Regions from separate parts of the Desulfuromonas sp. KJ2020 genome, predicted to be linked through region 2. Evidence: riboswitches for the same ligand, from Rfam matches in the RefSeq annotation. Region 2 holds a riboswitch; the other holds the start of a gene.

Region 1 (5,503 bases), 1.5 Mb from region 2:
GTAGGGCTTGACCAGTTCGAGCAGACGGTCGAAGTGCTCGTAAAGGGGGTTTTCGGCCTGATTGCGGGTCATCCATTCGATGGTGAAGGAGCCGCCGCGGGAAACAACCTCCATGATGCGTCCCTCACGGTCCATGCGCTCGACAGTGGCGCGGGTGACGCCGCAGTGCACGGTGATGAAATCGACGCCGTCGTCGAGGTGCTTTTTGATGCCGTCGAAGATCTCGTCGACCGTCATGTCGACCATGGCCTTCTTTTTGCGGACGACGGTATCGACGGCGGCCTGATAGAGGGGGACCGAACCGATGCAGGCGCTGGTTTCGCGAATGATGGCGGCACGGATCTCATCGATGGGGCCGCCGGTGGAGAGATCCATGATGGCGTCGGCGCCGGCGGCGACGGCGACCCGGGCCTTTTCCAGTTCTTTGTCGATGCTGGTGTCGTCCTTGCTGGTGCCGATGTTGGCGTTGACCTTGGTGCGCAGGCCCTTGCCCACGGCCAGAGGGATGCCGTTGATGTGCCGATTGTTGTGGCAGATGATGGCGGTACCTTCGGCAATGCGCTGGCGCAGAATTTCAGGGTCGATGCCTTCAGCGGCCGCGGCCTGTTGCATCTTGTCGGAGATCAGGCCCTGGCGGGCGATTTCAAGCTGGGTCATGTTTTTCCCTCGCATTTACGGTCCGCTCAGGCAGGCCGTCAGTTGTGAAAAAGTGTCGAACCGGGTTCACTCGGGCTGGCGGAAAAGCCGGGCGGCCCGATAGTGGTTGACGGGGCCGTGTCCCGTGCCCAAATCAAAGGAGCTGCGGATGGCTTCGGTGATGAAGGTTTTGGCCTGCTCGACGGCCTGGGTCAGTGGCACCCCCTGGGCGAGGAAGGTGGCAATGGCGGCCGAGTAGGTGCAGCCGGTACCGTGGGTGTTGGGGGTGTCCAGGCGGGGGGCGGCCAGGCGGTGCAGCTGGTCGTCGGCCAGCAGCAGGTCGACGGCGGCTCCTTCAAGGTGGCCCCCTTTAATCAGGACATGGCGGGCGCCCATCTGCTGCAACCGGCGGGCGGCGCGCTCCATGTCCTTTTCGTTACGCACGGCAAAACCGGTCAGGGCCTCCGTTTCAGGCAGGTTGGGAGTCAGCAGGTAGGCGACCGGCAGCAGGTGCTGGACAAAAGCCGCGATGGCCTCCTGTTGCAGCAGGGGAGCGCCCCCCTTGGCAATCATGACCGGGTCGACCACGGCAAGCAGGGCGTGCTGGTCGATGGCGCGGGCTACCTGCTCGACGATTTCGGCCGAAAAGAGCATGCCTGTTTTGACGGTGTCGGTACCCAGGTCCGCGAGCACCGCCTCGATCTGGGCCGTGACGAAATCCACGGGGGCGGGGTGCACCCCTTTGACCCCGAGAGTGTTCTGGGCGGTGAGGGCGGTGAGGGCGCTCATGCCGAAGCTGCCCAGCAGGGTGATAGTTTTAAGGTCGGCCTGAATGCCCGCTCCCCCCCCTGAATCCGAACCGGCAATGGTGAGAACCTTGCCGCGGGGGAAGGGATTGTGACGATTAAAGAGCAGGGCGATTTCGCCGGCAGCCAGCGCCGGGGCCGGGTCGGCCATGACCGCCGAGATGACGCAGAGGGCGTCGGCGCCGGCCGCGAGGACGTCACTGCCGTTGTCGCGGTTGATGCCGCCGATGGCCACTACCGGTATCTGCACGGCCTTGCGCACCTTTTTGAGTATGTCGAGCCCCACCACCTGGATATCGTCCTTGCTGGTGGTCGGATAGATGCTGCCGACGGCGACGTAGTCCGCCCCCTGCCTCTGGGCCTTGAGAGCTTCTTCGGCATTGCGGGTGGAGACGCCAATGATCTTGTTTGGCCCCAGAATGCGACGGGCCTCGCCGACGGCGCCATCCTGCTGGCCAATATGAACGCCGTCGGCGCCGCTGGCCTGGGCGATGACCGGATCGTCGTTGACGATAAAGGTGGCTCCCCGTTGCCGGCAGAGCTGTTTGAGCTGGCAGGCGATGGCCAGTTGCTCCTGATCGGGCCGCACCTTGTCCCGGTATTGGACGACGCGAACCCCACCCTGCAGGGCGGAGGCCACCTTGTCCAGCATGATCTCTACCGGTTCCTGGGCGGTGATCAGGTAAAGTCCGTCAATCATCATGAGCTCTCAGTGGCAAAATAAAAAATCGTCATGCCTTCGCAGGGCATGACGATCGGAAAACAACCGGTTCCTCTCGCCGCTTCCCTACGCCGGTACGAACCGGATCAGGTTCAAAGGGTCATCCCTGGTTGCGGGATTCTCAGTGTGCCACTCCCCTAGCGGTCTGCACTTTTTCAAGCGGCTTTGCCTGTGCCGGCGCCTGCCGCCCTTCATCCCCGGACGAGGCCGTGAGAAGAAGAAAAAAGCCTAATGGATTAGGGTTTTGCTGTCAACCAGAATAATGCGGAAATCACGATTCCGCCGCCGGCGGGATCATGAGTTTCTCCTTTACAGTCTCGGACCGTCGTGCTAAGAAAAATTTTTCTTCCAGAGGCCTTGCCGTTATGTCTCCTGATTCTACGTTTCCAACTTTTGTCGAGATAAATCTTGCCGCCCTGCGTCACAACTTCCGCCAGGCGCGTAGTCAGGCGGGAGCAGAGCGCAAGCTGCTGGCGGTCGTCAAGGCAGACGCCTATGGTCACGGGATCGGGCCGGTGGCGGTCTGCCTGCAGGACGAAGGCGCCGATCTGTTCGGTGTGGCCTCCGTGCAGGAGGGGCAGCAGTTACGTGAGGCGGGGATCGACCGTCCTGTTGTCATCTTGGGAGGGTTTTTCCCGGGTCAGGAAGAGGCTCTCCTCCGCCACCGCTTAATTCCTATTTTGTTCGATGTCGAGACCGCGAGGCGTCTGAACCAAGTCGCTCTGGCTAACGGTCAAGTCTGTCCCTTCCACCTCAAGCTCGATACGGGTATGGGGCGGGTCGGTTTTCGGCCCGAGGAGCTGGGTGCGGTGCTGGCGGAGATGGCTGCCTGGAAAGGGCTGCGGCTCGAAGGGGTTCTGTCTCATCTGGCGCTGGCCGATGCGCCGCAGGATCCCCTGACGTCCCGTCAGTATGAAACGTTCTGCGGCATGCTGCAGCAGATTCGTGACGCTGGCCATCAGCCCTTGTGGGTTCATCTGAGCAACAGCGCCGCGCTCTTCGCCCATCATCTGCCCGCATGCAATCTGGTGCGTCCCGGCATCGTCCTCTATGGAGCGCTGCCTTCCGACGCCTTCGCCGGCCGTCTCGATCTGCGATCGGTCATGAGCTGGCGCACTCATATCTACCAGCTCAAGCAGGTTCCCGTCGGCACCGGGGTGTCCTACGGTCATCGCTTCAAGGCCGAGCGGCCCTCCGTACTGGCTGCCATTCCGGTCGGCTACAGCGACGGCTATAGCCGTCGCCTGTCCGGTTGTGGGGAAGTGCTCGTGCGTGGACAGCGGGCGCGGGTAGCCGGTACCGTATGCATGAACTGGACAATGATCGATGTCAGCGATATCCCCGGGGTTCAGGTGGGGGACAGGGTGACGCTGCTGGGCGGCGACGGGGATAACTGCATTGGTGCCGAAGAACTGGCGGCAAAGGCAGGAACCATCTCCTACGAAATTTTCTGCCAGGTCAGTAAGCAGATCCCCCGTCTTTACCATGATGACCGCTGAATTGCCCCCAGCCTGAAGGCGGCGGGCGGGCGCAAAGGAATCCCATGATGACCGGTGAACCATGCGTTTTGGCTTTCGATCTGGGAACGACCACGCTGGCGGCTCGGCTGCTCGATCGGAAAGGCGAGGTGCTGGCCGAAGGGCGGCTGAGAAACCCCCAATATGTCCTTGGTAGTGACGTGGTGCGTCGTCTCGAGGCCGCTCAGCGGGGTGAGGGGGAAAGGCTGCAGACCCTCCTGGTCGAGGGGATGGACGCCCTGCTCGCCGAATTGCTGCGCCAGGCGGATCTTTCGCGGCAACAGGTGCAAGCGGCGGCCGCCGCCGCCAACCCGGCGGTTTCCCATCTGCTCTGCCGGTGCCCTGTCGACAGTCTTCTCTATCCTCCCCACAAGCCCGTCTTCCGGCAGGGGCTCAGCCTCGAGCCCCTTTCCCTTGGCCTGGACCTGCCCTGTGCGCTCTATCTCTTTCCGTTGGTTAGCGGCTACGTGGGAGGCGATCTCGTCGCTTTCCTCCATGCCCATCCCCCCCAGTCGGCCCGGACCCTCTATCTGGATGTGGGCACCAACGGCGAGATGGCGCTTTATCATGAGGGGCGTTGGCTGGTTACTTCGGTGGCGGCGGGGCCCGCTTTCGAAGCGGCCGGGATCTCCTGCGGGATGCCGCTGGGGGAGGGCGCCATCGAGGGGATCGCCCTGGAGGCCGACCGCTGGGCACTCAAGGTCGTCGGCGGCGGGCCCGCCCGCGGCCTCTGTGGCAGCGGCCTGGCCCAGGTCGTCGCCCTGGCCCGGCGGGAGGGGTTGATCGACTCGCGGGGTACCATCGTGGACGCCGCCAGTATTGAAACCAACCTCTCCCGCTATATCGTCGAGGAAACGGGCGAGCGCTCGCTGCGCCTGTTTCGCGATGCCGTGATCGATCTGCGCCTGACCCAGCAGGATATTCGCAGCTTTCAGCTGGCCAAGGGGGCGATCCGGGCCGGCGTCGACTGCCTGCTGAAGCGGGCGGGGCTGGAAGGAGCTAAGGATATTCAGGTGATGTTGACCGGGGCCCTTGGTTTGTCCTTGCCGTCTGAAGTCCTGAAAAGGGTTGCCATGCTGCCGGAAAACATGCTAGAAAATGTTCATTTTGTCGCCGGTGGCGCCCTGCGGGGTGTCGGCCGGATGCTGCTCCAAAAGGACGGCGTTGCCGAGGTGGAAGGATTGGCGCGATCCCTGAAACCCTACCCCCTTTCCGGTACACCGGTCTTTGAAGATGCCTTCATCAAGTCGCTCGATTTCTGAAAAACCGCCAGTTGACGGTTTTTTTGTTTTTTAGCCAGCCGTAGATTCAGTAAACCGCATACAGAGAAGAGTCAATAGAAAGGATAGGTGTCATGGCCGCCATCAAACGTGCCCTCATCAGTGTTTCGGACAAGACCGGCATCGTCGAATTTGCCAGGGAGCTCAATGCTTTCGGCGTGGAGATCCTTTCCACGGGAGGGACGGCATCGCTGCTTCGCCAGGAGGGGCTGCCCGTGCAGGATGTTTCCGACTTTACGGGCTTTCCTGAAATGCTCGACGGCCGGGTGAAGACACTGCACCCCAAGGTTCATGGCGGTCTGTTGGGGATGCGTGATAACCCCGAGCATGTGGCCAAAATGGCTGAGCACGACATCCTGCCCATCGACATGGTGCTGGTCAACCTCTACCCTTTCGAAGCGACCGTGGCCAAGGCCGACTGTACGCTGGAAGACGCCATCGAGAATATCGATATCGGTGGTCCCACCATGCTGCGCAGCGCCGCCAAGAACAATCGCGACGTGACGGTCATCGTCGATCACGCCGACTATGCCGCCGTCCTCG
Region 2 (5,503 bases):
GCCGAAGGGGTGCATCTCGGCGTAGAGGCCGCGGTCGTAGGTCTCCTGATAGATGGTGAGGCCGTCGACGCCGGCGCCGACCATCTGCCGGTAGCCGTCGGTATCCATGGGGTAGACCTCGATGCTGATCGAGCTGAACAGCGGCGCCAGGCGGCGCACCGCCTGGGCCAGAAAATCGTTGTCCACGGCCGTGGGGGCTTCCCCCGTCACCAGCAGGATGTGCTCAAAACCTTTGGCCCGTAGGGCGCGGGCTTCCTCTTCGGCCTCGTCGAGGCTGAGGGTCTGCCGGCCGACCTTGTTGGTGGCGTTGAAGCCGCAGTAACGGCAGCCGTTGCTGCAGACGTTGGAGAGGTAGAGGGGGGCATAGAGCAGAATATTGCGGCCAAAGCGCTGCAGGGTCTGACGATGGGCCTTCTGGGCCATGGGCTCGAGATAGGCGGCGGCCGCCGGTGACAGCAGGGCCTTGAAGTCCTCGGGTCGCAGGCGCTCGGCCGCCAGCGCCCGTTCCACCTCTGCGGCCGTTTTGCCTTCGATATCCGCCAGCACCTGCTGGTAGTCGTATTCTTGGATGACGTCGAGAAAACTCATGTTCAATTCCCTAGAAAGCCTGTCAGCGGGCTGGAGGCCTCGGCCTGCTGACGCTGTTCGCCCAGCCCGGCCAGAAAGGCCTCGCGACCGGCTTCCACCCCTTTTTTGAAAGCGGCACCCATGGCCCCGGGATTGCCGCTGACGGCGAGAGCCGTGTTGACCAGGACGGCGTCGGCCCCCATCTCCATGGCTTCGGCGGCGTGGGAAGGCGCTCCCAGCCCGGCGTCAACCACCACCGGCACGATGGCCTGCTCGATGATGATGGCGATGTGGTCGCGGGTGCGCAGTCCCTTGTTAGTGCCGATGGGGGCGCCCAGGGGCATGACGGTGGCGGTGCCCACTTCCTGCAGGTGCTTGGCCAGCACGGGGTCGGCGTTGATGTAAGGCAGCACGATGAACCCTTCCTTGACCAGGATTTCAGCGGCCTTGAGGGTTTCGATGGGGTCGGGCAGCAGGTAGTAGGGGTCGGGGGTCACCTCAAGCTTGACCCAGGGTTCGCAGCCGGCGGCGCGGGCCAGGCGGGCCAGACGCACCGCTTCGTCGGCGTCGCGGGCGCCGCTGGTGTTGGGCAGCAGCAGATACCTGTCGCGGTCGATCGCGCCCAGCATGCTGTCCTGGGGATTGTCGATATCGACCCGGCGCAGGGCGACGGTGACGATTTCGCAGCCCGAATTCTCCATGGCCGCCACCATGGCGTCGTTGGAGGCAAATTTGCCGGTACCGACCAGCAGCCGGGAGTTGAAAGCGCGTCCTGCAATAATAAGTTGGTCCATAGGCCTTCCTTTATAGGAATGAGTGAGGTGCGGGGGTAGGGTGCGCGGCCGGGTTCAGCCGCCGCCGACAAAGTGAACGATCTCGATCCGGTCGCCATCCTGCAGGTGGGTGGTGGCAAAGGCCTGCCTGGGCACGATGGCCCGGTTGAGCTCCACAGCGACCCGGTCGTCGGCCAGTTGCAGCTGTTCGATAAGTTCGGCCACTGTCAGGGCGGCTTCAAGGGTCTTTTCCCTTCCATTGAGAAGAATTGTCATGAAAAATCCTTTTCGTCTTCCGGAGTTTCACCGAGAAGGAGTCGAAGCACGGCGTTGGCCTGATGGTGGGCGGCGATGCCGACGCGAGGCGCCATGAGACCCTGGCCCGGCCGCGCTTCGCTGTCGCCGTCGCCGACCAGGTAGAGGCGGCTGGCGGCCCGGCGGGTGATGATGGTGTTGGACGGCCCGGCTCCGGCCACACCGGAAGCCGCCACGATGGGGGCCGCCGAATTCGTCTGCAGAAAGGTCTGGACGAGCATGGCCTTCTGGTCCGGGGCATCGAAGGCTTCCACCAGTACATCGACGCCGGCAAAGACTTCGGCGATATTCGAGGGGGTGAGACGGCCGTTGAAGAGGCGGAGGTCGACGCCGGGGTTGATACGGCGCAGGTTGTCCCGCAGAGCCTCGACCTTGGGCTGGCCAATCTGGTCGATGAAGAACTGCTGGCGGTTGAGGTTGGAGGGTTCGACGACATCGAAGTCGGCCAGAATGAGGCCACCGATGCCAGAGCGGGCGAGGGCGACGGCCACGGCCGAGCCGAGGCCGCCGGTGCCGGCGATGCCGACGGTGCCCTGCTTGAGTTTGGCCTGCACGCCAGGCGTGTGACGGGCACAGAGCAGAGCTTCGAATTCCGCCGGTGAAGGCTGCTCGCCCCGGCGGATGAGGACGACGCGGTCCCCTTCGGCCAGTGCTCGGTCGTCAGAGAGGGCGAAGCCGTTGACGATGAGCACGTCGGCGCCAGGATTGAAACGGTCGCGCAGCTGGTAGAGGGTCAGCCCTTCCCCGGTGTCGAGTGGATTTTCGTTGAGATAGATGGTCATAAAAAGAAAAGGCCGCAGAAAGCGGCCTTTTTCGGCTGGATAAATCCAGTGCTCCGAATCGTGCGCCGCTTCCCTACGCCGGTATCACCCGGATCAGGTTCAAAGGGTCGCCTCGCCGTGGCCAGGCTCTCAGTAAAAAACTCCCCTAGGGCATTTCCAATTGTGGTGAGTCGGTACGTTAGCAACAGCGCTGCGGGTCCGTCAACTTTTTTCTCCCTTTGCCGTTGTTTTTCCCCGTCGATTTGATTACTATGAGGCCCTTCCGAAAACCTGCGAAAACCCCGCTGTGGCTGGTTGCCGACAGGGTGGAAGAGGAGGAGAAACCATGACAATTTCAGATCGCTATCGGGACCTGGTGAACGAGGCTGCACAACTGGTGCAGAAGCTGGATGGGACGGCGGATGACAAGGCTGTCCAGGGTGTGCGCCAGGGGCTGGCCGGGCTGGAAGAACTCAAGGAGCAGGTAGGGGAGATCCCCCGTATCCGTCTGGAGGTCGAGCTGACGCCGGTACTGCTGGCTGCCCATACCCGGCTGGATCGGGCCAGGCTGCTGCTGGAAGAGGCCGGCGCCGAGGACCTGGCCGTGGCCGTCTGGGATGTCGAGCAGAAGATCTACCGTCTCCTCAACGAGCTGTAATTCCCCTCTCCGCTGGCCGGGGCTTTTCCTGTCGCCCTTATTGTCAGGCTTTCGACACGGCCTGCCGCCAGTCGCGAATCAATTCTTCCCGGCGCTTTTCCGCCATTTCGGGGGCAAAGCGTCGTTCTTCCCGCCAACTCTGCCGCAGTTCATCGAGATTTTCCCAGAACCCTACCGCCAGGCCCGCCAGCATGGAGGCGCCCAGGGCCGTGGTTTCCACGGTCTGCGGGCGGACGACCGGCAGCTGCAGCAGGTCGGCCTGCAGCTGCATGAGCAGGTTGTTCTGGGCGGCGCCGCCGTCCACCTTGAGGTGTCGCAGCGCGGCGCCCCGGTCTTCGGTCATGGCTGCTACCAGGTCGTGAATCTGCAGCGCCATGCCCTCCAGGGTGGCCCGGGCCAGGTGGGCGGCGGTCGTGCCGCGGGTGATGCCACTGATCAGCCCGCGGGCGCCGCTCTTCCAGTGGGGGGCGCCCAGTCCGGTGAGGGCAGGGACGAAAACGACGCCACCGCTGTCCGGGACGGAAGCGGCCAGGTGCTCGATATCCGCTGAGGCGGGGAAGAGACCGAGGCCGTCCCGCAGCCATTGCACGGCCGCGCCGGCAATGAAGGCGCTTCCTTCCAGCGCGTAGCTGGTACGGCCGTCGAGCTGCCAGGCGACGGTGGTCAGCAGGCCGTGGCCGCTCTCCACCGGTTCTTCTCCCGTGTTCTGCAGCAAAAAGGCGCCGGTGCCGTAGGTGCACTTGGCTTCGCCGGCCTCGAAGCAGGCCTGTCCGAAGAGGGCCGCCTGCTGGTCTCCGGCCATGCCGGCCACCGGGATACCGTCGGGGAGAAGATCCAGACCGCGGGTCTGGCCGTATACGGCCGAGGAGGGGACGATGTCGGGAAGGACGGCCGCCGGAACCTCAAAGAGGTCGAGGAGCTCCTTGTCCCAATCGAGGCGGCGCAGCTCCATGAGCAGGGTGCGCGAAGCGTTGGAGACGTCGGAAACGTGGCGGCGCCCGCCGGTGAGGCGCCAGACCAGGAAGGTGTCGATGGTGCCAAAGGCCAGATCGCCGGCCTCGGCCCGTCGGCGCAGCTCCGGCTGGTGGCGCAGCAGCCAGGTGAGTTTGGTGGCGGAGAAATAGGGGTCGAGCACCAGGCCGGTCTTGCGGCGAACCAGGGGTTCGGCGCCCTGTTCCTTAAGTTCGTCACAGATGTCGGCGCTGCGGCGACACTGCCAGACGATGGCGGGGGCGGCGGGCCGGCCGGTGCGGCGATCCCACAGCAGGGTGGTCTCCCGCTGGTTGGTCAGGCCGATGGCGGCGATCTCGCGCGGATTGACGCCGGTGCCGTCCAAGACGCGGCGGATGGCCTGAATCACCGAGAACCAGATTTCTTCCCCATCGTGCTCGACCCAGCCCGGTTTGGGGAAATGCTGGGGAAAGTCGACGGTGACCTTGGCGGCGATGCGCAGGTCCCGTTCGATGAGCAGGGCCGTGGTTCCGGTGGTTCCCTGGTCGATGGCGAGTATGTATCTGGACATGGCAACCCTCCGGGGCAGGAGATGTTCATGACTCTTGAGGGGAGGATGATCCGGAGGCGGCGGGATGGGGCGACCCTCAGGCCGAGGCCATGTGCTCCGGCGATGACGGGCAGTCCCCATGCAAAGAAACGCGGTTGCGGCCCGTGCGCTTGGCGCGGTATAGGGCGTAGTCGGCCTCGCGAATCAGATCGTCAAGAGTGTGGATGTCGGGGTGGGGGAAGGCGGCCACCCCCAGACTGATGGTCAATTTTAGAGCGGACAGCTCGTCAGGAAAGGACAGCTCGCTGCAGGCCAGGCGCAGGCGTTCGGCCGCCTCGAATCCTTGCTCCGGGCTGGTTTCCGGCAGCACCAGGGCAAATTCCTCACCACCGAAGCGGGAGGCCAGATCGTATTCGCGCAATCCGGACAGGAGCAGGTCGGCCACCCGCTTAAGAATAAGGTCGCCCCGCTGGTGTCCGTAGGTGTCGTTGACTTTTTTGAAGTGATCGATATCCAGCATGACCAGGGTCACCGGGGTGTTGTTGCGGGTGCTGCGGTTCATTTCCCGCTCCAGGGCATCGGTGAGAAAGCGGCGGTTGTAGAGCTGGGTCAACGGATCGGTGTTGGAAAGCTTGAGGAGCATCTCGTTGCTTTTTTTCAGACTGTCCTGCAGCGACTTGATCTTGACCTGGACCTTGACGCGGGCGATGAGTTCGGCGGGATCGAAGGGCTTGGTGACATAGTCGCTGGCCCCCTGCTCCAGCGCCCGCACCTTGGCCTCCTGGCTCTCGCGGCCGGTGAGCATGATGACGGGAATGTCCTGCAGTTCATCACGGGTACCCATCATGGTCAGGAATTTGAACCCGTCCATGCCCGGCATCTCCAGGTCGCAGAGGATGATGTCCACGGCTTTATTCAGGGCTATCTT

What was found. Region 2 has a riboswitch for thiamine pyrophosphate ahead of thiF (sulfur carrier protein ThiS adenylyltransferase ThiF). Riboswitches for the same ligand answer to the same signal wherever they lie in the genome.
Region 1: another riboswitch for thiamine pyrophosphate. It lies ahead of thiD (bifunctional hydroxymethylpyrimidine kinase/phosphomethylpyrimidine kinase); the one in region 2 lies ahead of thiF (sulfur carrier protein ThiS adenylyltransferase ThiF).

What each region holds. Positions count from the first base shown of each region.
Region 1 is NZ_JAKUKE010000001.1:60,153-65,655, reverse strand. Features, by position in the region: gene thiC (phosphomethylpyrimidine synthase ThiC) at 1-657, opposite strand, end outside; gene thiD (bifunctional hydroxymethylpyrimidine kinase/phosphomethylpyrimidine kinase) at 724-2,142, opposite strand; TPP riboswitch at 2,210-2,312, opposite strand; gene alr (alanine racemase) at 2,529-3,662, shown strand; gene MJO47_RS00320 (ASKHA domain-containing protein) at 3,707-4,942, shown strand; gene purH (bifunctional phosphoribosylaminoimidazolecarboxamide formyltransferase/IMP cyclohydrolase) at 5,035-5,503, shown strand, end outside.
Region 2 is NZ_JAKUKE010000001.1:1,597,774-1,603,276, forward strand. Features, by position in the region: gene thiH (2-iminoacetate synthase ThiH) at 1-588, opposite strand, end outside; gene MJO47_RS07315 (thiazole synthase) at 591-1,361, opposite strand; gene thiS (sulfur carrier protein ThiS) at 1,416-1,616, opposite strand; gene thiF (sulfur carrier protein ThiS adenylyltransferase ThiF) at 1,613-2,437, opposite strand; TPP riboswitch at 2,491-2,594, opposite strand; gene MJO47_RS07330 (hypothetical protein) at 2,763-3,074, shown strand; gene glpK (glycerol kinase GlpK) at 3,118-4,596, opposite strand; gene MJO47_RS07340 (diguanylate cyclase) at 4,673-5,503, opposite strand, start outside.